One region of the Paenibacillus sp. R-74696 genome, then DNA from elsewhere that is predicted to be linked to it. Evidence: riboswitches for the same ligand, from Rfam matches in the RefSeq annotation. Region 1 holds a riboswitch; each other region holds the start of a gene.
What was found. A riboswitch is a leader RNA that binds a small molecule or an ion and turns the genes downstream of it on or off. The one in region 1 is predicted to bind cyclic di-AMP.
Positions count from the first base shown of each region.

Region 2: another riboswitch for cyclic di-AMP. It lies ahead of ACSR9A_RS17895 (C40 family peptidase); the one in region 1 lies ahead of ACSR9A_RS25075 (hypothetical protein).
Region 3: another riboswitch for cyclic di-AMP. It lies ahead of kdpF (K(+)-transporting ATPase subunit F); the one in region 1 lies ahead of ACSR9A_RS25075 (hypothetical protein).
Region 4: another riboswitch for cyclic di-AMP. It lies ahead of ACSR9A_RS02245 (resuscitation-promoting factor); the one in region 1 lies ahead of ACSR9A_RS25075 (hypothetical protein).

Region 1 is NZ_JBPULM010000046.1:113,109-120,915, reverse strand. It holds gene ACSR9A_RS25100 (beta-mannosidase) at 1-1,009, shown strand, start outside; gene ACSR9A_RS25095 (beta-mannosidase) at 1,037-3,592, shown strand; gene ACSR9A_RS25090 (SDR family oxidoreductase) at 3,788-4,654, opposite strand; gene ACSR9A_RS25085 (hypothetical protein) at 4,657-5,160, opposite strand; gene ACSR9A_RS25080 (MarR family winged helix-turn-helix transcriptional regulator) at 5,270-5,836, opposite strand; gene ACSR9A_RS25075 (hypothetical protein) at 6,034-6,453, opposite strand; cyclic di-AMP (ydaO/yuaA leader) riboswitch at 6,458-6,624, opposite strand; gene ACSR9A_RS25070 (ArsB/NhaD family transporter) at 6,836-7,807, opposite strand, start outside.
Region 2 is NZ_JBPULM010000037.1:81,583-89,389, forward strand. It holds gene ACSR9A_RS17875 (aminotransferase-like domain-containing protein) at 1-600, shown strand, start outside; gene ACSR9A_RS17880 (aminotransferase class I/II-fold pyridoxal phosphate-dependent enzyme) at 662-1,873, shown strand; gene ACSR9A_RS17885 (GNAT family N-acetyltransferase) at 1,926-2,453, opposite strand; gene ACSR9A_RS17890 (cryptochrome/photolyase family protein) at 2,456-3,820, opposite strand; gene ACSR9A_RS17895 (C40 family peptidase) at 3,955-4,425, opposite strand; cyclic di-AMP (ydaO/yuaA leader) riboswitch at 4,427-4,598, opposite strand; gene ACSR9A_RS17900 (hypothetical protein) at 5,101-5,916, opposite strand; gene ACSR9A_RS17905 (M1 family metallopeptidase) at 5,932-7,807, opposite strand, start outside.
Region 3 is NZ_JBPULM010000027.1:79,066-86,872, reverse strand. It holds gene ACSR9A_RS10750 (histidine kinase) at 1-1,414, opposite strand, end outside; gene kdpC (potassium-transporting ATPase subunit KdpC) at 1,434-2,045, opposite strand; gene kdpB (potassium-transporting ATPase subunit KdpB) at 2,152-4,185, opposite strand; gene kdpA (potassium-transporting ATPase subunit KdpA) at 4,208-5,887, opposite strand; gene kdpF (K(+)-transporting ATPase subunit F) at 5,932-6,009, opposite strand; cyclic di-AMP (ydaO/yuaA leader) riboswitch at 6,265-6,454, opposite strand; cyclic di-AMP (ydaO/yuaA leader) riboswitch at 6,562-6,762, opposite strand; gene ACSR9A_RS10725 (response regulator) at 7,239-7,807, shown strand, end outside.
Region 4 is NZ_JBPULM010000013.1:6,020-13,826, forward strand. It holds gene ACSR9A_RS02210 (PSP1 domain-containing protein) at 1-86, shown strand, start outside; gene ACSR9A_RS02215 (initiation-control protein YabA) at 208-627, shown strand; gene ACSR9A_RS02220 (tRNA1(Val) (adenine(37)-N6)-methyltransferase) at 749-1,405, shown strand; gene rsmI (16S rRNA (cytidine(1402)-2'-O)-methyltransferase) at 1,437-2,315, shown strand; gene ACSR9A_RS02230 (AbrB/MazE/SpoVT family DNA-binding domain-containing protein) at 2,436-2,690, opposite strand; gene ACSR9A_RS02235 (HD domain-containing protein) at 2,971-4,266, shown strand; gene ACSR9A_RS02240 (TatD family hydrolase) at 4,383-5,156, shown strand; cyclic di-AMP (ydaO/yuaA leader) riboswitch at 5,341-5,548, shown strand; gene ACSR9A_RS02245 (resuscitation-promoting factor) at 5,793-6,938, shown strand; gene rnmV (ribonuclease M5) at 7,171-7,719, shown strand; gene rsmA (16S rRNA (adenine(1518)-N(6)/adenine(1519)-N(6))-dimethyltransferase RsmA) at 7,729-7,807, shown strand, end outside.

The DNA of each region.
Region 1 (7,807 bases):
CGGCGAGGCGCCGCTGCTTGATTACAGCATTGAAGGCGTTACGTTCAAAAATTATAAAAAAGATTTCACTCTGTTCAGCAGCGAGTTCGGCATGCACGCATCTGCGAACCGTTATACGCTGGAGCGCTATATCCCGGCAGGCGAATTTTATTGGGGCAGCGTAGAGATGGCGCATCGCAATAAGGATACGAACCATCAGAAGGGCATTTTGCTCATGGAAGGTTATACGGGCATTCCGCAAAATATCGAAGAATATATGAACTTCTCCATGCTCACGCAGGCGGAGGGTTTAAAATATGGCATTGAGCATTACAGGCGCAATAAGCACCGCACCAGCGGATCGCTCGTCTGGCAGCATAATGACAGCTGGCCAGGCACGAGCTGGTCGCTGATTGACTATGAGCTGCTGCCGAAGGCTTCTTTTTATTATGCGAAAAAGTTTTACCATCCGCTCCTGCTGTCGCTCGATTATGAGCCAGGGCAGCCGCTCTGTGTATGGGCAGTTAATGACCGGCTGGAAGCGTATGAGGGCGAAGTGCTGTTCAAGTGCTATACGCATGATGGCGCCTTGGTGTATGAGCAGAGCTTTGACGTCAATCTGCCGCCGAATACGGCAATTCAAATTAGCGAGCTTGCAGAGGCAGAAGTGCTAGGCGATGCTGCGCCAGAGCAGGTCATTGTGAAGCTGTCCGCTCCTCGGTGGGACGCGCCGGACAATTATTATTATTTACGTGATCATCGGGAGCTCAGCTTGCCGGACAGCACCCTTGCAGCGACGTTTAATGAGAAGGAGCAGACGATTACAATAGCTGCTTCGGGCGGTGCGGCGCGCCTGGTGAAAATCGCTGTGAAGCAGGGCAACATCCGCTTCAGCGATAACTATTTTGACCTGCTGCCCGGTGAATCGGTTACGGTCACCTTGCAGCAAGCAGACGGACAGCCGCTGCGATCTGAGACGCTGGAAGTGTCAGCTCTCAATGCTGACAAGGCTGAAATACATTTTAACTAAACTAATATAACGATTGTGGAGGACGCGATGAACGAAGCGAATAGAATTTTATCTGATTGGAGCTTTAGAGCATGCGGGGAAAAGGAATGGCTGCCAGCGACTGTTCCGGGAAATGTGCATTTGGATCTTCTGCGGCAGGAGAGAATAGGCCATCCCTTTTACGGGACGAATGAGCATGGACTGCAGTGGATTGACAAGCAGGATTGGGAGTATAGGGCGACGTTCGGCGTAACGCCGGAAATGCTTGCACAATCTCAGCTTGAGCTGGTTTTTACAGGACTAGATACGTATGCTGACGTGTACGTAAATGGCAAGCATATGCTGTCGGCGGACAATATGTTCCGCAGCTGGAAAATCAATGTTAAGCCGGTTTTACAGCCGGAGGGCAATGTGATAACCGTCAAATTTCGTTCGCCTATTAACGAGGATTTGCCAAAGCTTGAGAAGCTGGGCTACTCGCTTCCAGCGACGAATGACCAGTCAGAGCTGGGTGGACTTGGCGATAAGAAGCTTAGTGTTTTTGCCCGTAAGGCTCCTTATCATTATGGCTGGGACTGGGGCCCGCGCTTTGTGACGAGCGGCATTTGGAAAGAAGTTAAGCTCGTTGCCTGGTCGGATGTACGACTGACCGATCTATATATCGAGCAGCAGGAAATAACGTCTGTTCAAGCGAGTCTCAGGCTTGTCGCAGAGGTCGAATGCGAGCAGACTTGGCAAGGGGTAGTGCGGGTTGAGGCAGACGGTAGGCGCTGGGAGCAGCAGGTTCAGCTGGACGCGGGATTGCAGACGGTGGAACTGGCGGCGTCTATTACGGAGCCGCGGCTTTGGTGGTGCCGAGGCCTCGGCAAGCCGGAGCTCTATCATTTTGAAGCACTGCTTGTGCAAGCAAAGGATGGAGTCGAGCAGTCTGTTAGCAGCCGTAGTGTAACGACGGGTTTGCGGGCAGTGAAGCTGGTAACCGATCAAGACGAGCAGGGCCATGCTTTTTATATCGAGCTAAACGGCGTTCCGGTGTTCGCCAAAGGCGCTAATCATATTCCAAATGACAGCTTTCTGCCTGATGTGACGTATGAGCGCTACCGTCATGAAATTGCGAGTGCTGCGCAATCGAATATGAATATGCTCCGTATATGGGGTGGCGGCATTTATGAAGCGGATGTGTTTTATGAGCTTTGTGATGAGTACGGATTGCTCGTCTGGCAGGATTTCATGTTCGCTTGCAGCATGTATCCAGGAGATGAGGCTTTTCTGGAAAATGTGCGTCTGGAGGCGGAGGAAAACGTTCGGCGTCTGCGCAATCACCCATGTATCGCCTTATGGTGCGGCAACAACGAAATCGATACAGCCTGGTCGCATTATGATGAAAATATGGGCTGGGGCTGGAAGCGCGATTATACGCCGGAGCAGCGAGAGCAGCTGTGGGCCGATTATGAGGCGATTTTCCATCGGATTTTGCCACAGGCGGTCGCTGGGCTGGGCAATGGTATTGCGTATTGGCCTTCATCGCCGATGCGCGGGCTGACGGGAGACGGGGAGCAGCATGCTTTCAACCTGTCCAAGAGCGGCGATATTCACTACTGGGGCGTTTGGCATAACATAGAGCCCTTTGAAAAATACAACGTCCACGTAGGCCGCTTTATGAGCGAATACGGCTTTCAATCGTTCCCTGAGCTGCAGACGGTGCAGCAGTATGCGGAGGAAGCGGATATGGCAATTGAATCGGAGGTTATGCTGGCGCATCAGAAAAACGCGCGTGGCAACCAACTGATCAAGGAATATATGGATATGTATTTGCGCCAGCCGAGGGATTTTCCGGCATTTCTGTATTTGAGCCAAGTGCTGCAGGCGGAAGCGATGAAGACAGCGATTGAGGCTCATAGGCGGAAAAAGCCATTTTGCATGGGGTCGTTATATTGGCAAATGAACGATTGCTGGCCCGTTGCCTCATGGGCGGGAATGGACTATTACGGGCGCTGGAAGGCGCTGCAATATTATGCGGGACGCAGCTTCCGTGACATGATGTTATCCTTCGATGATACTAGTGGCGGCCGCATCGATTGTTATGTATTGTCAGATCAAAATGTGCCTTTCATCGGCGAGCTTCAGCTAGAACTGCGCTCATTCGCTGGCGAGGTGCTAAAGCAGTTTGCTGTTCCCGTGTCGCTTCAGCCGAATAAGGGCCACATAGCCTGCTCCTTTGAGCTGAAGGCGCTGCTTCCAGAAGGTATTGAGCCAGGCTCAGTTGTACTGGCAGCCAAGCTTAAGCAGGGTGGACTGCTTGTGGAGGAGAAGGAGCATTATTTCAGGCCGATGAAGGAGCTTGAACTCATAGCTCCTGCCATTAAGGTAAGCGAAGTTGAAGGCAGCGGCGGCACAGCCTTTGTTCTGGAGACGAATATGCTGGCGAAGCAGGTTCGACTTTCCGCGTCCATCGAGGGCATTTTCAGTGACAACTATTTCGATTTGCTGCCGAATGAACCGCGTACGATCACGTTTTACGCGCGAAACCCGCAAGGGGATCAGGCTTTCATTGCTGCATCGCCGGGCGAGCTTGCCGTCCATTCGATGACCGATTTTATTTAAGGTGAAAATAAAGTATTGGACGTACAGGGTTCTACATATTATGGATGACTAATATGTGAACCCTGTACGCCTATTTCTCGATCTCCGAGCCACCTGCTGCCCCTCATCTTTGCCTTCAGTTCACCGACTGGATGAAATTCTGCGCATTCATGAGTCTGAGTGAGGCGAAAATTTCACTATAGGTGGACTCCGCCTCTACCGGAAATGTTCAACACACTCATGCAGAAAGGCCTCTAGCGTTCGTGGCTCTCTGCCGAGCAAGCGCTGCACAGTATCATTTGGAATTTCTGGCACCACCGTAGACATAGTTTGAATTTCCACAACATGGTTCGCGAGCCAAGGAGGCATATTCCCATGCTCGATAAGATTGCGAAGCAGTACTTGAGGTTCCATGTTTATGTAGCTTATCGGCCGATTAAGCAGGGCGGATAGTTGACTCGCGATCTGAGGATAGTTGAAAATTTCCGAACCAGTAAGCGTATATATTTGGCCTGATATCTTGCGATTGGTAAGAACTTCTGCGGCAACATCTGCGATATCGCGACAGTCAATGAAGTTACACGGTGAATCGCCCATGGAGCCGAAGAAAACATTTTGGGTTGTGATCGTTGGTGCAAGGCGCAGCAAGTTTTGCATGAACGCATAAGGGCGCAGCACGGTGTGGGTGAGACTCGATTCCCTCAGCGTTTTCTCGATTTCTTGATGCCAGCCCGCCACTGCGACTGGCGAGCTGTGCTCAAAGGCAGGGCTGGATATTTTTACGATATGTTTGATTCCAGATTCTGCGGCAATCTGAATGATTGAAGTTTCCAATTCGATTTGTCTCGGACTGTTGGACATGGCAAGGAAGAGCTGGCTAGCACCTGTAAACGCGCGGCGCAGCGATTCGGGGTCGGAAGCATCCGCCGATGCAACCATGATAGTCGATCGGCCTTTTTCTCCGATCTGATCACGCAACTTCTCAGGCTCTCTGCTCAGCGCCTTGGCGGGTACGCCAAGATCAACCAAACGTTTCAAAAGCGCACTTCCTATCGTACCTGTTGCTCCCATAATAACTATCATTTTTATCTTCTCCTTTTGGATGGAAAATGAGTTGTGACGGCAAGACGCCACCGCCATGTCACTATCGTGCTTGCTATGAATCCAGATAACGGGAAATCGGTCCAGACACGACCGACCCAGGCCAAATGATTGCTCGGATTCATAAATTCTAGTAAAACAGATGTCAACCATGCGGCGTATAGGCCAAACAAGGACCCGGCCAATGCGAACATCCCTACCACAACCAAGTGAGGTGCAGTGATGACCCATCGTATACGGCCCACTCGGCTGCGCAACAAAAGGCCAATCATTAAGGCCATCAAGGCCGATGCACCGCCGATTGTGGTCAATGCCCCTATTTGAAGACCCCTATCGGCAGTAATCAATCCCCCGATACCTGCCATGATGGCAGGAGCAGCATAGGCCATGACAACTTCACGCCATAGTATAAAAATCTTTTTCTTGGAACCAGCAGGCTTGATGCCGTAAACAGCATCTGTCTGATTCGGGTATTTCATCTTGTTCATTTAGCTGCTCCCCCTCTTCTTTGAAATCGTTCAACGATTGCTTTCAGTGAAATATAATTAGCTTCCTAACTATATAAGGATAAAAATAGGCTAGCTTTACTAGCCCATTCTAATCATTACTGATGTTTCCCTTTGGTTTCGAGCCTACTTCGCCCGTAAGAGCTGAGATGCCTTGTGTAATTCGGCCTAGCAAGTCGAGAAATACGCTGCGCTCCTCGATATTGAGCAAGCCCACCATTGCTTCCAGCCGAGCGAAATGCTCAGGAGCCATTTCACGAAGCTTCTTCGCTCCTGCTTCCGTCAAAATGACCGATCTCTGACGGCCATCATCTGAGCTTGATCTCCGAGATACTAGCCCATCTCGTTCAAGGGTGTCGATAAGACCTGTCACTGTAGCACGTGTAACGCCTAGATGCTCCGCTAATTGCGAAGGCAATTCTTCTCCTTCGTTATCTTCAAGATCTGCCAATAAACGATATCGACTTGTTGATAAACCGAATCTAGAGAAATGAATCTCCGAGGCATGTCCAAGCTTGACTCCCGCTGCCATTAGTCTAGAAGCGACGAGTATAGCCTGAGCGTCTATGTCTAGGTTATAGCGATCAATCTGACGCTTGGATTGTACTAGCGAAGGAATTGCGTCAATGTCATTTAATAATTTATTATTGTTGTTCATATATATAGTATGGTTCCTAATTACTTTTGTGTCAACACATTTATATAACCTATCAATAGCCCGTCATTCTTCCTATGTGGAACTAAAACTTTATTTTCTTTCCATAGGAGAACAAGCAGCGGATAAAAAAAGAAACCTTTCCGCCAGCTGAATCATGGCGGGGAAGATTCCTTTGTGTTAGGTCGATCCAAAATAGGCTAAAAAATAGAAAGATAGAATAACGAGCGGCTGAGTAAAATAGGTTCCTCGGAAGTGTTGTCATCCGGTTCAATTTCTGCCGTCCAGTGTTTGAGATGGTGAATGGCGTGATCGAACAGGTTGTACACACTGTGTTGATCAGCTTGCTCGCTCCGAAGCGAACGGCCTGTTATGGACAAGGTGCCGATAAAGCTGCTCAGCGCGCTGCACCACAGGCCCCAATCGTTAGGGCGTTCCATTTCGTCTACAAAAGTCTCGCCAAAGCCAATGCCTTTGTCCGTCGTTACCCGCAAGCAGGCACGGTTTCCAGCGGCGTCTACATTGAGTGCTGGAATGACAAACAGCTCAATGCGCTTGACCGTAAGCTTCATTGCGTGCTTCGCCTTAGGCGGAGCGTCCGGCGCATGAAGGACAATCATATTCATCTCTCCTCACGTTCGCTTACGGAGTTAGCTGTCGGATTCGGGCCAGAGAGCTGCCCTACCAGTGCGCGAAGGCACCGGATTCACCCCTTGCGATTCAAGCTGTCGCTTCAACCACGTCGTTGGTTCCCCCGCTTTTTCAATTGAAAAATTAAGCGATTAATAATAGAGTGCCAGAATTCGGCTAGGGATATATATTATACCTTAATGGCTCATTTGTAAACCTTTTAGCAGTAAAATAAAAAAATGCAGCTGCCTCAAGCGAGAACGAGCGCTGCCGTTATTTGGCGGCAACGCTCGTTTTCTGCAGAAATAACTGCTGAATTATGAATACAGTAGTTCATTGTGGACTGACCGCTCATGTAGAAGTTGTCGTGAGTTAATGCATAGGGAAGATCCAGCCAACCCATAAAGCAAGAAGAACGAGAGTAAACAGCAGAACAGGCGGAATGACAACAATCGTTACTTTGACATAATCCAACCAATTGATTTTCACCTTGGCTTTCTGTACAAGATTCATCCAAATGAGCGAGGCTAGAGTGCCTATCGGTAAAATGAGTGAGCCAATATCGCTCCCAATGACGCTGGCGAGGTAGGCGATTTTGAGTGAAAGCGGATCGAGGTTCATTTCGGTGAGGGTGATCGTGCCGATCATGAGAGCGGGGTGATTGTTGACGAGTGTAGACATGGCAGAGACAAGCCCTCCGATTAAAATGCTTGCATTCATCAGGCTCCCCATGACAAGCGGCTCGAACACCTGCACGAGTAATTGCGTCAGGCCAATATTGTGCAGGCCATAAATAATGATATACATGGCGAAGGCGAAAATGAGTATATGCCACGGAATTTTACGCAAAATGTCGTTCGGCGGCATTTTCAAGTAAACCCAGCGCCAACTAAGGAGCAGCAGGGAGCCGAAAACAGCGACCCACTCAACGGGGATATGCAAATAGGAGGCAGCAAATAAGCTTAGCCGGACAGAGAAGACGAAAAGCAGAATCAATTTCATAAAGCGGCTGCTGTATTTGGGATATGCAGGCTTGCTTCCGTTAGGTGTGAGTAAAGGATGGTAGCCAGATTGAATAGGGACAATTGAAATCGTATGGGGTACTTGCCGGGGAAGCTGATGGTAAAAGTAGAAGAACAGCAGCAGGCTGAGCAGCAGCAGACCAATTGTAGCGGGGATAAACATCATGACGGTATGCATGTACAAATCCATGCCGACGATTTTTAGCGCAATCAGATTTACAATATTGCTGACCCCGATGGGGGCGCTGGAGGCGGTAGCGATTAATGCTCCTGAAAGTAGGTATGGAATTTTTTGGTGATTTTTCAGTCCCATGTGATGCAG
Region 2 (7,807 bases), on a different contig from region 1:
AAAATTCCCGTCATTGAGGACGGATTTAATGAGGAGCTGCGCTATTCCGGAGCGCATGTGCCGCCGCTCATCGCTTCGGCGGGCAGCGGCAACAGCGTTATTTATATTGGAAGCTTCTCGAAGGTGCTGTTTCCCGGCCTGCGGGTCGGATGGGTGCTTGCGGACCGCGAGCTGATTGATTATTTGGAGAGCATGAAGCGGGCCCGCAACATTCATACGTCGACGCTTGACCAATCGCTGCTCTATCAATATTTGCATAATGGCAATCTGCATAAATATTTGAAGCGTGCGCGGGCGGAATACAAGCGGAAATACGAGCTGACGCTGCAAACTTGCAAAGCTTTTGTTCCCTATCAGACGCTGTCGGGGGATGGCGGGCTGCATTTGTTTGTGACATTTCCGGAAGCCTGCAGCGCGCGTGAGCTTCTGGAGGCGTGCACGCAGCAAGGCGTTATTTTTACCTTAGGCCATCCTTTCTTTACGGATGGACGGGGCAGCAATACGCTGCGAATAGGGTTTTCCCGCGTGGCGGATGAGGATATTGTGCGCGGTATTCGGATTGTTGGCGATACGGCAAAGCAGCTGTGGGGCCTTGCATAAGAAATAAGAGTTAGAGCGAAGCTGATACATTTTATTATTTTGAAAAGGGGATGCAGGCATTATGGTACAGTATAACGTTTCACCGCTTGTAAAGAGCTTGCCCGCTTCGGGCATTCGCAAGTTTTTCGATATGGCCGGGCAGGATGAAAATATGATTTCGCTGGGCGTAGGCGAACCGGATTTTGCAACACCGGAGCGTGTGCGCGCCGCGTGCATAAGAGCGCTGGAAAGCGGTCAGACGATGTACACGCCAAATGCCGGTCTAATGGAGCTGCGCGAGGAAATCTCCGCATATTTGGAGAGCAGCTTTCGATTGAATTACGAGCCGAAGGACGAGATTCTGGTGACGGTAGGCAGCAGCGAGGCGCTTGATCTGGCCATGCGCACACTGATTTGTCCGGGCGACGAGGTGCTGATTCCGGTTCCCAGCTATATTGCCTATTCGCCCATTGTAGCACTGCAAGGTGGCAGTATCGTAAACGTTGAGACGCATGAGCATGAGCAATTTAAGCTATCGGCACAATCGCTGCGGGCAAAAATTACCCCGCGCTCCAAAGTGCTGCTGATTAACTATCCGAACAACCCGACGGGTGCGGTCATGTCCTACGAGGATTGGCTCCCCATTGCCGAGCTGGTGAAGGCGCATAATCTGATCGTCATTTCCGATGAGGTTTATGCGGAGCTGACTTATGAGAGCCAGCATGTAAGCATCGCATCGCTGCCTGGCATGCAGGAGCGGACAATCGTCATCAGCGGCTTCTCGAAAGCTTTTGCCATGACAGGCTGGCGCATTGGCTATGCCTGCGGCCCTGTAGAAATGATTTCGCAAATGCTGAAAATCCATCAATACACGGCGATGTGCGCACCTATAATGGGGCAGATTGCTGCTCTGGAATCGCTGCGCAGCGGATTGGGCGACAAGGACCTAATGATGGAGGCCTATAAGCAGCGCAGGGCGATGTTCGTGGGCGGCTTGCAGAAGCTGGGGCTTTCCTGCCATATGCCGCAAGGGGCGTTTTATGCTTTTCCATCCATTGCCCATACGGGGCTGAGCTCGGAGCAGTTCGCCTTTCGGCTCATGCAGGAAGCAGGCGTTGCTGTCGTGCCAGGGCATGTATTTGGCCCGGGCGGTGAAGGACGCATTCGCTGCTCCTATTCGGTATCGCCAGCGAAGCTGTCTGAAGCTTTGGAGCGAATGGACTGTTATATGAGCCAGATGGGGCAGGGTGAACCCTTACAGCAGATGCAGCAGTTAGAGCGGATTGGCAGTTGAAGGGAGCAGTGAGGAAGGGGTTAGGAAAGAAAGAAGAGGGGTAAAAGAGGCGCTAAGCTTCTTCCCCTCCTCCGTAGACCATGCAATGGAATTCTGCCGCGCCTTGCGGTGTTGGGCGGATATACGTATCGGTAATGAGGAAACCTGCCTTCTCGTATACGCGAATAGCGCGTGCATTCCAGGTCAGCACCTCCAAATCCAGCTCGCTGTGTGGAGCACGTCGGCGAGCCTCTTCTACCAGCAGCGCAACAAAGGCGGTGCCTGAGCCCCTGCTGCAAAGCTGTGGATGCAGGCCGAGGCCAAGCCGCAGCACTTCATCTCCCAGCGGGAAAAACTGTGCAAAACCAACGAGCTTCGCTTGGTCATCTAGAATAGCGGCGTATTGCTTCTGGCGAAGCTCGGGATCACCGAACTCCATTTCTGCTTTCTCCATAGCCTCCCATGCGGGCCATTGGTAGATGCCGTAAGGCGGTTCGTACCGCCAATCGCACAGCTGGCGGGCATGGGAGGCGTCCATTGCGGCAACCTTCCAGCCAAATGGCGGCTGGGTGCCGTCAGGAGCAGCACTCGCATTTGTCATGATTACACAATCTCCTTATAGACCTCAATCGCGCGGGCACGTGAAGCCTTCAAATCTACAATGGCATGCGGCTGCGGCAGGTGAATTTGCTTATCGGACAGATGGGCAAGCTCAGGCAGCCAGCGTCTAATGTAAGTGCCGCTCGGATCATGAGTTGCGGACTGCGTAGCCGGATTCATAATGCGAAAATACGGCGCGGCGTCATAGCCGAGCGACGAGCTCCACAGCCAGCCGCCCCGGTTCAGCGTATTATCATAATCGGCCAGCTGGCGGCGGAAATGCTGCTCGCCCAGCGTAAACGGGCACAGCAGGTTTTTCGTCAAAAACATGGCGGTTACCATCCGCAGTCGATTCGGCATTTCGCCGGTTTCATTAAGCTGCTTCATAGCGGCATCAATAACAGGAATTCCCGTTTTTCCTTGGCTCCATGCCTCGAAATGCTGATCGTTCAGCCCAGATAAATCAAACTTCTGCTCATAGCGGTAGAAGTCCTCATTGTATTTTCCTTGGTACAGAAAAAAATCCCGCCATGCCAGCTGTCTAATCCACGACTCGGCTCCATACTGCTGCTGCGCTGCTTCATAGGCTTGTCTTGCCGACAGCGCTCCTGTATTCAAATAACGCGCCAAATGGCTTGTCTGGTCTTTCGCAAACTGGTCGCGGCTGCCTTCATAGCCAGCTAGGCGGCGGTTTAGAAATTGCTCCAGCGCATCGGCTGCACTCAGCGTTCCCGCGTCCGCCGTGCCAGATGCTCCCGCTACCCGCAGTAAGGCTGCCGCAGCGGGATGCTCCCGAGGAAGACTGAAGCGCTCTGCTATGCTGGCATCTATATTTTTCAGCGTATCCAGCTGTTTCAGCGTTGTTTCGCCCGCAGGGGAATAATGGCTTTGCATAAAGGACTGCCACATGCGGTAAAAGGGCGTAAATACCTTGTAAGGCTCACTGCGCCTGGAAAACGTATGAAGCTCCTCCAAATCGGCGAGTGGCGCATCGTCGAGCGGCAGCCAGCGACGTCCCGCTGCGCGCACAACCTGCGCAGTCGCATGGTCGCGCATTCGGGCATAAGGCGTATAGTCCATGTGGACGAGAACCTCTTCAATGGGATGGGCCAGCAGCAGCGCTTCGGTAATGGCAGCGGGATCGCCGTAAAGCACATGCAGCTGCTCGCCCGCCGCCTTGTACTGTTCCAATAGGAAGGTGGCTTGGGACAAGAAGGTTCTGCCGCTGTGGCAAGAGAGCCGGTCCTCGTCCGCCAGTGACGGGTCTATTATAAGCAGATGAAAGCCGCGCTGCCCAGAGCGGCGCACATAATCAAAACTGCGCAAATCGTTTGAACGCAGGTCTTTGCGGTGAATATATACATACATGGAAACGAGCCCCCTTGTGTCCGTGCTAGAAAACAGCAAAGCCGCAAGCTATTTGTCCGAAGACAAACAACTGCGGCTTTGCTGATTGAGACAGCAGCTTTTCGTTATGTAAGCGAAAAAAGCATGGCCTGGCTCTATTGCTCGCTTGCGTACTTGTCGTAAGCGTCTTGGCTCATAATGCGTGTAGCTGACACGTAACGATCAGCATAATAAGACTCGCTAAGTTTGCTAATAATAACGCCTCTGCTCGAGGAAGCATGTGCAAACTTTCCATCTCCAACATAAATACCAACGTGGGAGATGCCTTTGCCGCTCGTGTTGAAGAATACAAGATCGCCAGCGATCAGGTCACTCTTCTTCACTTCACTGCCATCGTTCGATTGCGCTTGGGAAGTACGGGAAAGATCGATGCCCATTTTATCGAAAACATATTTCGTAAAACCGGAGCAGTCGAAGCCTTTCGTAGTTGTTCCGCCGCTTTGGTACGGTGTGCCGATCAGATCAGCGATAACACCATCCATCTTCGAACCTGCGAACACGCTGCCTGCTTGGAAAGCAAGCATTAATACAAGACCAACGAGTAGTGCAGTTACCTTCTTCAAAATTTGAAACTCCTTCCGGTGCCGACGAGGTTAGCTGTGGGGTTCGGTTGTGAAGGTTCCCTATGATTTCCAAGACACTTGAATCAAGCCGTCCAAGCATCGAAATCAATTCACCCAAAGTGGTTCCCCCGTATTTCTATACCTTTGCGGTATAAAAAATTAGGCTGGTTTAATTTTGCTCTGCGCTAATAATTCGTTTTTTTCATGTGATTTCCTCCTATATGAATGAATTTCTAATAATTCTCATGTAACCTTTTGGCTCAATTTTGCGTTAAAACAAGTTTCTTGCCTAATAAATGCTCGTTCTATCACCGTTCGCAAGCAAAAAAACATTTTGTCAGTTTATATGAGAAATAGGCAGCCAATATGCTAAGAATCGTACATATAGGCTAGAATTATAGCGTAAAATGAAGAATTAGAGAGTTTAGTGTGCATCAGTCTAGGGGTTGGTAAATAAATAGAAGCGTTGCCTGGAGATGTCGGATAACCGAAAAACCCCGATTGCGGCCTCTTGTCCGCAATCGGGGTTTTTATGAGAAGGACTTTAGAAAAATGAGAATACTAAATGAGAATTAGGGAGGGCTGCCTTCATTTTTCTAAACTTAATTTCCTATTTATGGATGATAAAAGTTGTATAAAAGGGTCCTAAAAGGAGTCTGAAACGGTCTTAAAACGGTCTCAGCTCTGCTTCGATTGCAGGCAATCGTATTGTGCAGCGAGCGTCCATACCTTTAATAAGGTACGGAGCAGATGATAGGCTTGATGCATGATGAGCGCCAGTATTCCCGCCCAAGCATAGGAAAGGCCGGATACCAAGAGCGAAGCGGCGACTGCCAGCAGCCACATCAGCAGAGAGAGGCCGGCATAAGGAAAAAGATTTCGGAGCGCAATGCTGAGCGAGCGCATCGAGCCCGTGCCGGAGGCGGCGCCGAACTGCATGGCGAGCAGCAGCAGGTGAACGAGAAAGCTCCACAGCAGCCAACCGCCAAAGCTTGGAAGCGTGCTTTGCAGCAGCTCGCTCAGCGAATGGCCCTCCATTAGCAGCTTGAAGGCGCGAGGAAGAAGGAACCAGCCAGGCGCGAAAATAAGCAGCGTGCGCAGCCAATAGAGCAGCGTCACAGGCTTCCAAGCTTTGCGAATGCCTTGAAGAAACTGCGTTCCACCTTTTTCGTCCATATGATGCAGCGAGTAGAGCAGCCCCGCATGGAACAGCGGGCTCAGCAGCATGCGGGCGGCGAACAAGCCGCCCAGCAGCCATAGATAGGGGTTGATCAAATCTGTTTTTGTCAATTGAAACTGGGCTTCGCTGAGGAACAGCGAAACGGCCGAGTCCGACGGATGCTGGAGGGGAAAGCGCCGCAGCAGCGGCAGTACAGTCATATCAATAAAGCGGTAAAGGAAAAGTCCCCATAATAGCTGGTACAGGAACAACGCAATGACGATATAGAAATGGCGGATGGCGAGCCGCCAGCCTTGCTTCATATGCTGCTTCATTTTTTAACCTCCTCTCTACCAGCCTACGGATGCGAGCAGGCCTTCAATAAGCTTCGTCAGGCCGAGGCTCCACCGAATGCGCGACTGCTCCGGCACTTCTGCACGCATAAAATTGTTAATATGCCTATTGTCCAGCACATTGCTGTTTTTCGGATCCACCGCTACCCATGCGAGCGGAGCAGCATGCATCACCTTGTACTCCATATGCGACTCGGCGGCGTCCCAGATTTTAGAAGTTGTTTCACCGTCGGTAAAGGAGAAAACGAGCGGTATGGACCCGTTTTGTCCGCCATTGCGCTTGATCAGCACGGTAGACTCGTACTCTGTTTGGCCATCCTGCTGCACTTCATTCACTCGAATAGCCTCTACTGAAAAATCCGCCATCAGGCTGCCATATACATACTGGTGAAAATAATCCTGCCATTTTCCCTTCGTAACCTGCTCGACGACTCGCTGGAAATCGGACGTAGTTGGATGCTTGAATTTGTATTTTTGAAAATACGTGCGCATAATTTTTTGCATCGTCTTTGCTCCGACCTGCTTCTCAATGCCGACCAGCACAAGCTTGGCGCGCATGTATACATTTTCCGCATACTCATCGCTATTGTGATAGGCCCATGAAGGCTGCTTAAGCGGGGCAGGGGCTGTAATATAGCTGGCTTCCATAGCTAAATTGGGTTCAACGCCATAGGCGTTCTCCATCACTTTATCCTCGGCATACGATGTAAAGCCTTCGTCGAGCCAAGCTTCTTCGAACTCGTTCGATGCGACCATCCCGTACCAATACTGATGACCGATCTCATGCACAACGGTTCGCTCCAGGCTGTAGCCAGGGTTATCGGATTCAGCAGCTAAAGCGGTTACGAGCGTTGGATATTCCATGCCGCCGGCGCCATTCGCCCCTTTCGGCGGAACGATGATGGACAGCGTTGAATACGGATATTCACCGTACCACTCCGCGTATTTGGACAGCGACGATTTCGCTGCATGCATATAGCGGTCCTTCAGCCCTTCGTGGGCAGGGTCCAGATAAAGCTTAATGCGCACGCCCGGAATGCCCGTTCCTGACAAGGTGTCCTCCGCATATATGAAGTCGGGCGAGGCGGACCAAGCAAAGTCATGCACATCCTCGGCATAAAACTGATAGACGCTTGTGCCATTTTGCGTCACAGCTTCCTTCGTCTGAATGCCGGTTGCGGCTACCGTAAAGTTTTCTGGCACAGTAATCTGGGCGCTGTATAAGCCGAAATCGCTGTAAAATTCCGAGTCGCCATGATACTGGTGGACGTTCCAGCCTTCATTAGTTCGGCCGCGTGTGCCATCCGTTTCATAAACGGCAAGCTTCGGAAACCACTGGCCCGCCATGACGAAGCTGCCGGAATAGCCCATGCGTGCGAATACTTCGGGCAGTTTAACCTCGTAGGTCATGGCAAGCGTTATTGATTTGCCCGGTGCGAGTGGAACGGGAAGGTTAAGCTTCGTCAGCGTATAATCGTCCGTATTTCCGTCATCGGGCTGGACATAATGCAGGCGGGGAAGCAGGCTCTCGCCCTCCAGCGTTTGCAAGGTGAGCAGCTTCAAATAACCTTGGCTGTCTACCGTAGCCTTGTCACCGCGCAGTTGGCCGCCAGACTCGCGCATGAACGTCGATTTTTCGGATTGAAAGGCATTGGGATACAGATGAAAATACAGCTCGGACACCGTTTTTTTGCCTGGGTTCGTCCAAGTCACGGTCTGGGAGCCGTCCAAATAGCGGATGTCCTCTCGAAGCGCAACGTGCATGTTGTATTGGACGACTCTTTTGCTGAGCGTCTGCACGGCATCAGGCTGGACAGAGTCGGGCTGCACCGGTGCTGCCGGGGCAGGCGGGGCAGGCGGCTTGGCCGTTTGC
Region 3 (7,807 bases), on a different contig from region 1:
GGGGCAAAATCGACAAGCCGCCGACCTGCTCCGCCGTTTCCTTGCGTCCATGCGTTTCCAGCCAGCCGATGACGACATCCACGCCTTTGCGCTTAAGAATGTTGCCTTCCTGGAGCATTTTGTACGTTTTCCCGACGCCGGGAGCGGCACCGATATAAATTTTGAACGTGCCCTGGCGCATGAGCTGCGCTTGTTCCTCTATTTCGCGGGTATTCAGCCGGTGAAAAAGCGCCTCCTGCCCGCCCCAGCGGGTTTTAACGGGCAAAATTCGTTCTCCCTCATGCTCCGCCTGATCCGTCATCACAAACACGTCGATGTTCCGTATTTTTCGGAGCACGCGGTTGACGATGGAGCCTTGCAAACGCTCCTGCCGTGCTTTTTTCTTGGAATGGCCCATCACAATGCGCGTTGCATGCTGCCGCGTTGCATATTCTACAAGTGCGGAGGGTAGCTTGCGCGCATGCGTTAGAGGGAGCTCCTCGAACGTGCCGCCGACTTTCGCCACCAGTTTTTGCATCGAGCGTTTGATCGTTTGCTGCTCCCTCAGCAGGCTGCGGCCCGGCAGCCGAAAGGTGACGACGGCGAGCTCGCCGTGCAGCCGCTTGGCAATTTGCTGGCCTCGGCGCACATATAGGGAGCCATTGAAGTGATATTGCGCCGAAACGACAATCCGCTCGGCAACTCCTGACGGGCCGCTTAAGCCCAGCGCTTCGCGATGTTTTTCCAGCGTTTCGTGAACACCCTCCGCCATGAGGCAGAGCGCGACTTCGCGCAGGACAGCCAGATTGCCGCGCAGCCGCATAGCCGGATGGAGAGGGCTGCCGAGCAGCCCCTCTTCCATCCGGCTCAGCATCGTCTCAGGAGATACATCAATGAGGCGAACCTCATCGGCCCATTCCAGCGTATCCGCCGGGACCGTCTCCTCCGCGCGAATGCCCGTCATTTTGAAAATAACCCCGTCCTCGCCCTCAAGCTCGTACACGTTAATCGTCGTAATGATGCTGATGCCATGCTCCAGCAAATATTGAATGTCCTCCAGTCGCGTCTGGAAGCGGGCGCACATACGGTTGCGATGGGCGAGGCCATCGACGAGCACGACCTCCGGGTTGCGGGCAAGCAGCGCCTCCAGCGGCAAATCCTGCTGCTCCTTGCCATCGCGCTGCCACTTAATGCTGGGGACCTGCTCCAGCTCGGACTCAAGCAACGTTTGATTCCTATCCGTAGGCGGATTCGGCGTTAATACGCAAAGGACGACATCAATGCCCTGCTGCTTCAGAAGCCTGCTTTCCTGCAGCAGATGATACGTTTTTCCGGAGCCCGCGACCGAGCCGATGATGATTTTCAGGCGTCCTTTATGCAGCCGGGAGATAGAAGCCAATATCTCCTCCGGCGTCTTGCGTTGATACGGTGGCATCCTGCTCCCGCCTTCTCTTTTATTTGCCGATTCGTGTGGATAAAGCCAGATTCAACTCCAACACATTGATGCGTTGGTCACCGAAGAGGCCGAGCGCGCGGCCTTTCGTATGCTTTTTAACAAGTGCTTCCAGCTTGGAAGTGGGCAGGCCTGTCAGCCTGCTGATCCTTGGCACCTGCACGAGCGCCGACTGCGGGGTAATATCCGGGTCAAGCCCAGAGCCGGAGTTGCTGATTAACGCTACGGGCAGCTGCTCCAGCGGAACGCCCGGATTATCCTGCTGCCACTGGGCGATAGATGCTTTCATGCGCTCTAGCAGCTCCGGATTGGAGGGGGCATAGTTATTAGAGCCGGAGGCCTCCGCCTTATAATCTATGCTCGATACCCGCCCCTGAAAATAGCGCTGATCGCTGAAAGGCTGACCGATCAGCGACGAACCAACGACGCTGCCTGTGCTATCCTTGAGCAGGCTGCCATTTGCCTGAGCTGGGAACAGCAGCTGCGCGGCTCCCGTGCTCACAAGCGGATACACGACACCGCAAAGAAGCAGGAACAGCAGGCTGGCGCGCAGCGATACCCCGATTACGGAGAAGGAAGAGGGCCCCGCTGATAAAGAAGAAGCAGATGACATAGATGGCAATGGACGTTTTCTTTTTAAAATAGCATGCATAGCACAATTCCCTTCTTTCTAATTAGCAGTTCGTTTCATTAAAATGCCGCAGCCCATTTGGGCACCATTAAATCCAAATATGAACCATCATGTCGATGAGCTTGATGCCGATGAACGGCGCGATCATGCCGCCGAGTCCGTAAATGAGCAGATTGCGGCTGAGTAGGCGGGCGGCGCTGAGCGGACGGTAGGTGACGCCCTTCAACGCTAGCGGAATGAGCAGCGGAATAATGATCGCATTAAAGATGAGCGCGGACAAAATCGCCGACAGCGGCGAGCCGAGCTGCATCACATTCAGCGCCTGCATTTGCGGAATCGCCAGCATAAACATCGCTGGAATGATGGCGAAATATTTGGCAACGTCATTGGCAATGCTGAAGGTCGTGAGCGCGCCGCGCGTCATAAGCAGCTGCTTGCCGATCGATACGACCTCAATAATTTTAGATGGATCGGAATCCAAATCAACCATATTGGCAGCTTCCTTGGCGGCCGTCGTGCCGCTGTTCATCGCCAGGCCGACATCGGCCTGCGCGAGTGCGGGCGCATCATTCGTTCCGTCTCCCGTCATGGCGACCAGCTTGCCTTCCGCCTGCTCGCGGCGGATGACAGCGATTTTATCCTCCGGCTTGCTTTCGGCAATAAAATCGTCAACGCCTGCTTCTCTAGCGATAGTTGCCGCTGTAAACGGATTGTCGCCCGTACACATAATGGTTTTGATGCCCATCGCTCGCAGTTGGTCGAACCGTTCCTTCATGCCCGGCTTGACCGTATCCTTCAAATAAATCAAGCCGAATATGTGCTGATCGACGGCGATGGCAAGTGGAGTGCCGCCTTCCTTGGCAATCCGTTCGGTCTCCTGAGCCAGATCAGCGGGTATTTCTCCTCCTTGGGCAAGCACCCACCCGCGAATCGCTTCAACGGCTCCTTTGCGCACGAGCCGTCCATCGGCCAAATCGATGCCGCTCATGCGCGTCTCGGCCTGAAAAGGAACGAATTGTCCGTTTTCGCCAAGCGCGGCATCATAGGTTTTGTTGTGCTTTTTCATCCATTCCAGCACCGAGCGTCCTTCTGGCGTTTCATCTTGCAGGGAAGAAATAGCGGCCCATGCCGCTGTTTCATCTGCTCCAGCGGCGCCCACCGGATTAATTTCGCTAGCCATCCGATTGCCGAAGGTGATCGTCCCGGTTTTATCCAAAATCATCGTATTGATGTCGCCAGCTGCTTCGACCGCCTTTCCGGACATCGCCAGCACATTGAACTGGGTGACGCGGTCCATGCCCGCAATGCCGATGGCGGACAGCAGGCCGCCAATCGTCGTCGGAATGAGGCAGACGAGCAGGGCGATAAGAACGGGAATTTCTAGATTGATTCCCACATAAGCGACAATTGGGCCAAGCGTGACGACGACGATGAGGAAAATAATTGTCAGGCTGATGAGCAGCGTGTTCAGGGCGATTTCATTCGGCGTTTTTTGCCGCTTTGCCCCTTCGACGAGAGCGATCATCCGATCGATAAACGTTTCGCCAGGCTCACTCGTGATTCGCATTTTGATGCGATCGCTGATCACCCGCGTCCCGCCCGTCACGGAGTCGAAATCGCCGCCGGCCTCCTTGATGACGGGTGCTGATTCGCCGGTAATAGCCGATTCATCGACGGAAGCGAGGCCTTCAATGACCTCGCCGTCTCCGGGAATCATTTCTCCTTGCGAGACGATGACGATATCCCCTTTGCGCAGCTCCGTGGAAGGGACAATTTGAATGCTGTCGCCTAGCAGCTTATTCGCCATCATTTCCTGCTTTGATTTTTTCAACGAGCCGGCCTGCGCTTTGCCGCGGCCTTCTGCTAACGCCTCGGCAAAATTGGCGAACAGCACCGTAAACAGCAAAATAATGAAGACAGTCAAATTGAAGCCGATGCGTTCCTGCGAGTCGAAGTAGCCTGGAAATACGGTCATGAGCAGAACGATCAGCGTTCCAATCTCCACAACGAACATGACCGGATTTTTTATCATATGAACCGGATTCAGCTTGAGGAGGCTCATCTTCAGCGCCTCGGTCAGAAGCGACCTTGGGAATCGTTTTTTAGCACGGTGGTCATTCATAACGCTTACCCCTCATTTCCCTTTAACGGATCGTTAAAAACTCGGCAATTGGCCCTGTGACAATAACGGGCAGAAACGTGAGCGCACCGATCAAAATAACGACGCCCATTAGCATAACCGCAAATAGCGAATTGTCCGTGCGGAACGTGCCAATCGTTTCTGGTACCCACTGCTTGCGGCTAAGTGAGCCGGCTACAGCCAGCAGCGCAATCATCGACATATATCTGCCGAAAAACATCACGAGTCCGGTCGTTATATTCCAGAAAGGCGTATTGTCGGCAAGCCCCTCAAACCCGGAGCCATTGTTGGCGGCCGAGGACGTAAATTCATACAGCACCTGCGTAATGCCATGAAATCCCGAATTGGATATAGCGCCTTGCCCCAGATCGGTTAGAAAAGCTGCCGCCGTTGGCGCGAGTATAATAAACGGATGCACGAGAATGGCGATGGCAATGAGCTTCATTTCGCGCGGCTCTATTTTTCGCCCCAGAAACTCTGGTGTCCGTCCGACCATGAGCCCGCAAATGAACACCGTCAGCATCGCATACATCAGCATATTGACGAGCCCGACACCTTTGCCGCCGAAGACGACGTTCAGCATCATTTGAGCAAGGGGAACGAGTCCGCCAAGCGGAGTGAGCGTATCGTGCATTGAATTGACCGAGCCGGTCGTGGCTGCCGTCGTCACCGTCGTGAACAGCGCGGACTGGGCAATGCCGAAGCGAACCTCCTTGCCCTCCATGCTGCCTTGCGAAGCGTCGATGCCGAGTGTGGCGATCAGCGGGTTGCCGCTTTTTTCAGCCGTATAGGAAATCGTAAGAAAGATCAGAAACAGCGCCATCATCGCCGAAAAAATAACCCAGCCCTGCTTGCTGCTTTTCGCAAACCGGCCGTACATGAAGGGCAGTGCGGCAGGCAGCGCCCACATGGACAAAATCTCAATGACATTCGTCAGTGGACTAGGATTTTCGAACGGATGGGCGGAGTTGGCTCCGAAAAAACCGCCGCCATTCGTGCCAAGATGCTTAATCGACTCCAGCGACGCAACTGGCCCGATGGCGATATGCTGAACCGCGCCCGTTAGCGTCGTAACGGTCAAGGTGGGGCTAAGCGTTTGAGGCACTTGCAGCGCCACAAGCAGCAGCGTAATGACAATTGCCAGCGGGAAGAAAATCCGCGTATGCGCTTTGACGAAATCCTCGAAAAAGTTGCCGAGCGTTCCGCCCTTGCTCGTAATGCCGCGCACGAAAGCGACGGCAACGGAAAAGCCGGTGGCGGCTGATGTAAACATCATCATCGTAATGACCGCCGTTTGCGCAAAATACGTCAGCCCTGATTCGCCGCTGTAATGCTGGAGATTCGTATTGGTCATAAAGCTGATGACCGTATTTAGGACGAGCGTAGGCTCCATGCTGCTGATCCCGTTCGGATTAAGCGGCAGGCCGCTTTGCAGTCGCAGCAGCACGTAGCTAATAGCAACGAGTATGAAATTGAGTGTAATAAAGCTGAGTGCATATTTTTTCCAGGTCATGCCTTGGCGATTTTCGAGTCCGATCACGGAATAAATGACCGCTTCGACTCGTCCAAACAGCTTGTCGGTACGGTTCGGAGCGTTTGAAAACACGGAATATAAATAATGCCCAAGCGGCTTTGCGATCAGCATGATCATACCGATGACTACCGCCATTTGCAGGACGTCCACAGCTGTTCCTCCCTTGCTATCAATGAATGATGAAACGTTATTTGCTAAAATTTCTCCGGATGAAGCAAGGCGTAGACAAGATACACCAGCAAAGCTCCTGTAACGAGCAATATGACAATCATCCCCGTTCCTCCGTTTCGCTAATGGACCGATCGCACCAGCGTATAAATCCGGCAATCAGCCCGAAAGCTGCGATTAAGGTCAAAGCCATTCCGATATCCAGCATAGCTGCAGCGCTCCTTATTTCGTTTTGTTCCTAGTTATTTTGGGAAAAAAGGCAACAAAAAAGAAGCCTTGGGCAAAGAGGACTCTTCACCCGCAGCTTCCTTCATCCGGGCATCATACGCCCCTGATTCGCCTGCGATTAGTGTAAGTGTGGCCTCTCCCGTTGACGCTTGCGAGGTTAGCTGTCGGATTCGGGCGCGAGAGACGCCCTACGCTTGGCACTTATCGTGCCCTTGCGATTCACCCCGTGACGCTTCCTGCCATCGTCCATTGGACAACGACAGAGAGCCGTCGATGGTTCCCCCGTTTCTGCGGCAGTGCAGAACTCAGCGATTGAAACAAAATATCTGCCGATGTTGCGAGTGCTATTTTCATAAAAAGACAACAAAAAACCACAGAGGCGTATGACGCTCTGTGGCCTAATTTATAAGGTCACAATCGTTCACCATTCCTCTCTACACCTGCGCTTACGAGGTTAGCTGTCGGATTCGGGCGGTGAGAGTCGCCCTACATTTGCCTGGAGTTTCATGATACTCCTGCAAACGATTCACCCCTGCGCTACCGGCCTCCGACTCTCACATCGGACACTTGCAGTGCGTTTGGTTCCCCCGCTCTTCGCCTAATGCGCGAAGACTCAGCGATCAAGCAAAAACGACTTCGTCGTCCTTCTGGGACGAGCGAAGAGCTTTGCCCTTAGAAATATAAGCCTATTTATAAGTGCAAAACTTATAAATTCTTATATTTCAAAAAAGGTTCAATCATGTTATGAATCATACTCCCCCGCCGCGAGTGCTGTAAAGGAAGCTTACGCCGCAAAAGAGAGCGAATGCAGCGGATTAGACTGATTTTAAACGCTTACAGTGAGAGTTATCTTTAGCAGGGTCGGTTTATCTCGTGATTTCTTTTAAAATATAGGAAAGCATATGATTTTTCCATCCTTTCTCTATATTTCAACGCGAAACGGTAGCTTTGCCGCCAGGAGGACGGCTTAAGCCGTTTACGCTTGTTTACTCAAAGCACCCCCTCTTTCCAGAAAACACGGAAACGAATATGATAAATAGCATGCTGACAGAATCAGGTCTTTGCGGCTGCTCGGCCGCGTATTTAAATAGCGGGGGGATAAACGATGTATAAAGTGCTGCTGGTGGATGATGAAGAAGAGACGCGCAGCGGACTGCTGCAGGAAATTACATGGGAGCGCCATGGCTTTGAAATCGTAGATACGGCGGCGAACGGCCGGGAAGCGATGGAGCTGATCGAGCGTTTGGAGCCGGATATCGTCGTTACGGATATTAGCATGCCGTATATGAATGGCTTGGAGCTGGCGGAATGGACGAGGAAGACGTATCCGCTGACGCGCATCGTTATTTTTTCCGGCTATGATGAATTTGAATATGCCAAGCAGGCGATCGGCTTGCAGGTGGATGAGTATATTTTAAAGCCTTTTTCCGCGCAGCAGCTTCTTGAGGTGATGGACAAGGTGAAGGAGCGGCTCAATGATGAGCGCGAGAAACGGGAAAATATGCAGCTGCTGCAGGAGCATTACCGTACAAGCCTGCCGGTCGTAAAAGAGCTGTTCCTGTCGTCACTGCTCTCCCGCAAGCTTCCGCTGCGGCAGATAGAGGAGAAGGCAGCGAAATATGAGCTCGATTTGGCGGGGGAGGCGTACATTGTGTCCGTGCTGCACACGCATGT
Region 4 (7,807 bases), on a different contig from region 1:
TTGGTTCCAAAACTGTGTACGTGCACTTGTTTGAAGTTTCGGGGAAACCGAAGGAACTTCCGTTAGACGATGTCATTTTGAAATGACAGCATTAAGAACAATTCATAGCATGTCCAAACGACCAAGCGCAATGCTTACAGCTAAGGTGCAAGACGATGCTTGAAGCTCTGGGGTGGGAACTTGGAGAAAAAAGAGATTTTTGTTCAAATGGATCAGCTTGATAGCCAAATGGGCGAGTTTCATCGCCAAGTTGGGGATCTGAAGCTGCGAGTGAAGGAACTGCTTGAAGAGAATAAGCGGTTAAGCATGGAAAACCATCAGCTGCGCAAAATTTTGAAACGGGAAACTGTTCCGCCACAAGTGGAGGAGCCTTTGCCAGTCAAGGCAGCAGGAGCTTCAAAATCAGCTGCGGGCAAGACGATGGGGACGAGCACAAAGGTAGAGCAGCAGGCAGAAGCAGCCGATCTGTTCACCTCCGCGGAAGATGCAGCTGCATATTCCGTAGGAGAAGGGCATGATAATTTGGCCAGACTTTACCATGAAGGCTTTCATATCTGCAATGTCTATTATGGGCATTTGCGGACAGAAGGAGATTGTCTCTTCTGCTTATCCTTCTTAAATAAATAATGCAATCGGTCAACACTATGCCGTCCTTGCTAAGAGGACGGTATCTTTATGTCAAGGGAGCAGTGGGAAAGTCGTGGAAGATCAAATCAAGCTGGAAGCCAATGAACGATTGGACGATTTAATGATGGATACCGGACTGCGAATTATCCAGAGCAGGGAAGTATTCAGCTTTTCAACAGATGCGGTACTGCTTTCCAACTTCGCAAGTATTCCGAAGAAAGGAAAGATTATTGACCTTTGTACAGGGAATGGAGTCATTCCATTGTTACTGACAGGGCGGACGAAAGCGCAAATTGATGCGGTGGAAATTCAGCCTAGACTTGCCGATATGGCTAGGCGGAGCGTTAGCCTGAATGGGCTGGAGCAGCAAATTAATATTGTAGAAGCGGATTTGCGACATTTTGCAGCGAATAAAGCGATTTATGGAACTTATGATGCGGTGACGGTAAACCCGCCTTATATGTCGGCTGAAGCAGGCGACTCTAATGAAAATGAGCATTATGCGATTGCCAGGCACGAGGTGCATGGTACCTTGCAAGATATTGTTGAAGCATGCTCAAGACTTGTGCGTCCAGCTGGAAAGGTCGCTATGGTTCACCGCCCATCACGCTTTGTAGAAATTATTGAGACGATGCGCAAGTATAAGCTGGAGCCGAAGCGGGTACAGTTCATTCATCCGAATAAAAAAGGCGAAGCGAATATGGTGCTTATTGAGGCTATGCGCGATGGAAGACCAGAGCTGAGACTGCTGCCGCCGATTATGGTATATGATACTTAACCTAGTGGAATGCTAGAAGGAGGGCTCAACAATGTTTGTACAAAAAAGCTTTAGCGGGCCACAGCAAAATGGTGCCGGGACGTTATATTTAGTCGGAACACCAATCGGAAACTTAGAGGATATGACCTTTCGCGCGATTCGCACGTTGAAAGAAGTTGATCTTATAGCTGCCGAGGATACGAGACAGACACGTAAGCTTCTTTCCCATTTTGAAATTGCTACACGCCTTGTCAGCTATCATGAACATAATAAGCAAGCGAGTGGCACTGAGCTTATAAGATTACTGCAAGAGGGCCAATCCATTGCTCTTGTAAGCGACGCGGGGCTGCCTGCTGTCTCCGATCCCGGTGCGGATTTAGTAGCCGAGGCGGTAGAGCAGGGTATTTTTGTCGTTCCGATTCCTGGTGCAAATGCGGCCTTGTCGGCTTTAATTGTATCCGGCTTGCCAACGGAGCGTTTTATGTTTGCTGGATTTCCGCCGCGCGAGAAAAGGTCGCTTGCGAAGTGGCTGCTTCAGCTTCATGCACAGGAAGGCACCTTGATGCTGTATGAGTCGCCGCATCGCTTACGGAAGACACTGGAGGCCATACTGGAGCATCTGGGAGATCGCCGCATCGCGATGGTGCGGGAGCTGACGAAACGTTTTGAAGAAATGGCGCGTGGGACAGTAACGGAATGTATCGCTTGGATTGAGGAAAATCCGCCTTTAGGGGAGTACTGTCTTATAATAGAAGGAAGTAACTCGGATGAGAATACGGGGGAACTTGCTGCCGCTTGGTGGGCGGAGCTGAGCATGGAAGAGCATGTGCAGCATTACGAAGCAGAGCTTGGACGTAAGGACGCGATTAAAAAGGCGGCTACAGATCGTGGTCTATCAAAACGTGATGTTTATAATGAAGTAAACCGCTAGCAAAACAAAAAATAGAGAAAAAAAAGACCTTCCTGGCCGGGTTCTAGCGCAGGAAGGCAATAAGGAGTATTAAAAGGTTAGAATTAACTAGTTGAATAAGGCTATTATAACCTATTTTTTTTATTTTGTCACAGGTGAAGGCATTTCTGATAAACAAATGTGACAAACAATTTTTCCTTTGAAGTAAGATACGTTCTCAGCGTTACCACAGAAGATACAAGCTGGCTCGTATTTCTTCAACATAATGCGCTCGCCGTCTACATAAATCTCTAGTGCATCTTTCTCTCCGATACCAAGCGTACGGCGAAGCTCGATAGGAATAACAACGCGACCTAATTCATCAACCTTACGGACAATACCTGTGGACTTCATCATAATAATTTGTTTCCCCTCTCATCAAAAAGTGTATTCGTCACTTTTCGACATAGTTTCTCTTTTTATGTCTACTATAATACCAACGTTTCCCATAATAGTCAACTGAAATTATTGAAGCAAATTGCAGCTACTAAGGGAGTTTGACTATATAGTAAGGTCATATTACTCTTACTATAGAATACAACAGCTTCGACATTTTGGAAACTGTTTTGCGACATTCTTCGACATATTTTTTACTTTTTTATGTCGAACCAGAGAACAAAAGGAGTTGATTTGTTGAATGAACCGACAGCTATCGGAAGAAAAAGTTTTTAAGGACCCTGTTCATAAATATATTTATGTCCAGGATCAGACAATATGGGATTTAATCAACACGAAGGAGTTTCAAAGATTACGGCGTATACGGCAGCTTGGAACCTCTTATCTCACTTTTCATGGCGCTGAGCACAGCCGATTCTCCCATTCCCTTGGTGTGTACGAAATCACTAGAAAGATTATTTCGCAATTCGAGCGGAATGGTTTTCCCGGCTGGCCGCAGGAGGAGCGGCTATTGGCGCTTTGCGCTGCCCTGCTGCATGACGTTGGTCATGGGCCACTTTCCCATTCGTTGGAGCAAGTATTCGATACCCATCACGAGCAGTGGACCTGCAGCATTCTGCTTGAGGATACCGAGGTCAATCGTGTACTACGAAATGTAGCAGACGACTTTCCTGAACATGTAACTGCTGTTATTAATAAGACATATCCAAATCCAATTGTCAGCGGGTTGATTTCCAGCCAGCTTGATGCGGACCGTATGGACTATTTATTGAGGGATGCCTATTTTACAGGCGTTAATTACGGCAACTTTGACCTGGAGCGTATTTTGCGCGTGCTCCGCCCTATAGATGGAAAGATCGTTGTTAAAGAAAGCGGCATGCACGCCGTAGAGCATTATTTGATGTCCCGCTATCAAATGTATTGGCAAATTTATTTTCATCCGGTGACAAGAAGCTCGGAAATCATCCTTAGACAAATATTTCGTAGAGCGAAGGAGCTTTATGAGGGTGGCTATGCTTTTGGCTGGATGCCGGAGCCGCTCAAACGGCTGCTTGACGGGACAATTGACGTTAAACAATATTTGAAGCTGGATGAGGCCTATTTGCAGACGGCCTTTACAGAATGGGGCGACGAGGGCGATGAGCTGCTCGCAGAGCTATGTGATCGTTTTCTGACGCGTCGCCTCTATAAATACATTATGCTGGATAAACCGGATATTAGCCTCTTTAATGAAGTAAGACAACAATTTGCAGCGATCGGATTGAATCCGGATTACCATATGGAAATTGATTTTCCATTTGATCAACCCTATGATGTGTATCAGCCCGATACGAAAAAAGGCGGAAAAGAGGAAAAGACGCCGATTTTGTTAATGGACGGGTATGAGGCTGTCAGTGAAATTTCCACGAAATCCGACATCATTCGTTCCATCACCGGGCTTCATCAGGGCCAGTCCCATTTGTATTATCCGGAAGAGAAGCTGCGTGCTTCTGCTGATCAATTAAGCGATAAAGTACGAAAGTTATTTAAAATATAGGAAAGTATTTGATTTTTCCATACTTTCTCTATATTTCTCGGACTGAAACACGCCGCCAAAGGACGGCTTTCGACCGTTTCACCTTAAACTATAATATAGAAGGAGTTTGCTGAGCTATGATTTCTTTATTCGACACACACACGCATTTGGACTCCCCACATTTTGACGAAGACCGCGAAGCCGTTATCGAAAGAGCGCGTGCAGCAGGGGTGGATTTAATGGTCAATATTGGCTTTAATAGGGAAACGATTCCAACTACGCTTGCACTTGCAGAAAAATATGATTTTATATACGCCGCGGTCGGCTGGCATCCCGTTGACAGCATTGATATGCTGCCAGAGGATCTTAATTGGATTGAGGATTTGTGCTCTAATCCTAAAGTGGTAGCCATTGGCGAAATCGGACTGGATTACCATTGGGATACGTCCCCTAAGGACGTACAACACCGTGTATTTCGCGAGCAAATTCGATTAGCCAAAAAGCTGAAAAAACCAATTATTATTCATAATCGCGATGCTCATGAGGATGTTGTCAAGCTGCTGAAGGAGGAAAATGCATCTGAAGTCGGAGGCATTATGCATTGTTTTTCCGGCAGTCCAGAAACGGCTCAAAAATGCCTAGATATGAACTTCTATATTTCGTTCGGTGGACCGCTTACATTCAAAAATGCAAGGGTGCCAAAAGAGGTGCTTGCGATGGTTCCGAGCGACCGAATTTTGATCGAAACGGATGCCCCATATTTGACCCCTCATCCATTCCGTGGGAAACGAAATGAGACGTCTTATGTGTCGCTCGTTGCGGAAGCGGCAGCAGAAATATTAGGAAAATCGGTGGCCGAAATCGCCAATTTGACGACCGAAAACGGTAAAAAATGTTTCGGAATTGAGTAAAAACGGCTATAAAAGCGAGAATAAGTGACCTTTACGGCGATAAAACTAATTTTTCATGCTGAAATAGACTCTCTTTTCCGTAAATATCCTAAAATTTCGCTTAAATCGGTTTTTATCTGATCTTTACAATTAGGCTCCGATGAAGGTATGATTCATTTCAGAGCTTTAAATTTTTGTATTGGATTTCCAGTTTGCGCTTAATCTTCGAACTTTGGAGAGCGGGGGAACCAGGCACGATGCTGTGAGGAAATTACGGATCACATTGCACGCGCACTTGAATTTCTTCTAGGGGTGAATTTGGCGGGGATTGCCATGAGCATTCTTCCGACGATAGGGCAGCTCTCTTGCCCGAACCCGACAGCTAACCTCGTAAGCGTTTATAGAGAGTGATCAACCTCGTGCATCCACCATTCCTGAATAGTCTATTCGACGTTCCCAGGAAGCCACGATACAGATCCTCTGTCGACGGGCTTTCTTTTTATTTTTGAATATTGGGTAAACCGTCGTCATAGGGTAAATCTAGGAGGTTGCAGAGGAAATATACTGGAGCGTGCTAGAAGCACGCCAATATACTATAGTCGCGTCAATGGTATCATGCGTAATTCGACGGCGGGGCTATGAAGGAGGACCGATGAAGTGGGCATTATTCAAGCAAGTGAGACCCATGGGAAACGATCATCCAGCATGTCTTTCGCATTGCGATGGAAGCGTGAAAACTTGCGTTTGATTCTTTTGAGTACTACGATCTCAATCGCTATGACTTTCATGTTTTTGGTGTTGTTGTACGGATCGGCTGACAAAAGCGTATCCGTAGTAGTGAATGGACAAGAAACTGTTGTTTCAACGAAACAATGGGTCCTGCAACGCCTACTGGATGAACAAGCTATTACAATTGGCCCGCATGATGAGGTATCTGTACCTCTGAATACGGCAGTAAAGGAAGGGGACCGCTTTGAGATTAAGCATGCGGTACCGCTACTTGTAAAAGCTGATGGCAAGACATCAACGGTGTACACGACAGAGAAAACCGTGCAGGCAGCGATAAAGAAATTAAATATTCCTGTTGAAGATGATGATAAAGTATTACCTTCGCTTGGCTCGGGCGTCAGCGCGGATATGACCGTAACGGTCATTCGCGTCGATACGAAGCTAGGCAAGTCGTCCAGCACAACACCGTTCACCATTGTGAAGAAGGAAGATCCGAACCTGGAAGTAGGCAAGGAAAAGGTTGTGCAGACGGGCAAAGAAGGCGTCGTAACGATCAAAATTGAGAAGCAGTTTGAAGATGGCGTGCTTGTCTCCAAGAAAGTGGTAGACAAGGTAGTCGAATCGGCTGCGGTTAATCAGGTCGTTGCAATCGGTACGAAAAAGCCGGAGCCTAAGGTTACTGTGCTGTCCACAGCGACAACCAGCAACAATGTATCGGTAGACGGCACCACGCTCACATCCAAAAAGGTGCTTAGCAACGTCACCTTGACGGCTTATTCAGCTGGCTTAGCTTCGACGGGCAAGAGCGAAGGCCACCCGGATTACGGTATTACGGCTTCAGGTGCTAAAGTATCGGAAGGACGGACGATTGCCGTTGACCCGGATGTCATTCCACTCGGTTGGTGGGTGTACATCGAGGGTATTGGTTTCCGCCGCGCTGAAGATACCGGAAGTGCGATCAAGGGCAATAAGATCGATGTATATTTTGACAGTGAAAAGCAAGCTAATCAATTCGGGAAGAAAAAAGGTTTTACCGTCTATGTGATTGGTCCTAATAAGCCATCGCTTAGCTAATTAGCATCAGTTCTTTATGGATTGTGCTCTAGTTTATCGCAATTATAAGCTAAATATGACAGGTTACGGAAGAGGCCTTGCCTCTTCTTTTTGTTTGCGTAAGATTCGCTTGAATAGCTAATTGGGGGTATAATAAAACAGACGCGAATGAGCGGGTTGTTGTTGCAGCAATCGCCCATTTTTTTGAAATATATGCATGTATAAGTTTCCCTTTGCGAAAGGATTGTTCGATGTGATCAAGGAAATGATTGTAGTAGAAGGCAAAGAGGATACGGTGGCGATTAAGCGGGCCGTTGAAGCCGATACGATTGAGACGAATGGATCGGCCATTGGTGAGGATGTGCTGCGGCGCATTGCGCTGGCACAGGAGCGCCGTGGCGTTATTATATTTACAGATCCGGATCATGCAGGAGAGCGTATTCGCAAAATCGTCGCTCAGCGCGTACCGGGCTGCAAGCATGCTTTTTTACCGCAGGAGCTGGCCTCCTATAAAGGGGATATCGGCATTGAGAATGCGGCTCCTGATGCAATCAGGCAGGCGCTCTCGGAGCTGCGGACAGAAACGGCTGAAAGCGTGGGGGCCATTACTTGGGATGATTTGATGGCGGCTGGCTTAATCGTGCATGAGGAAGCGGCGAAGCGGCGGCTGGTTATGGGCAAGCTGCTGGGCATCGGCTACGCTAATGGGAAGCAGTTCTATAAGCGCTGCACAAGCTTCTGCATTACGCGCGAGGAGTTTGAGAAGGCGCTGCAAGCCATGGAACAACAGGAACAGGGGTGACGAGGGCGTATGACGGAGCAACAAGGGTTGAATAAAAGCGCGGTTAAGACCGCAGAGGTAGCCACGCCTAAACGGACGAAGGAAATAA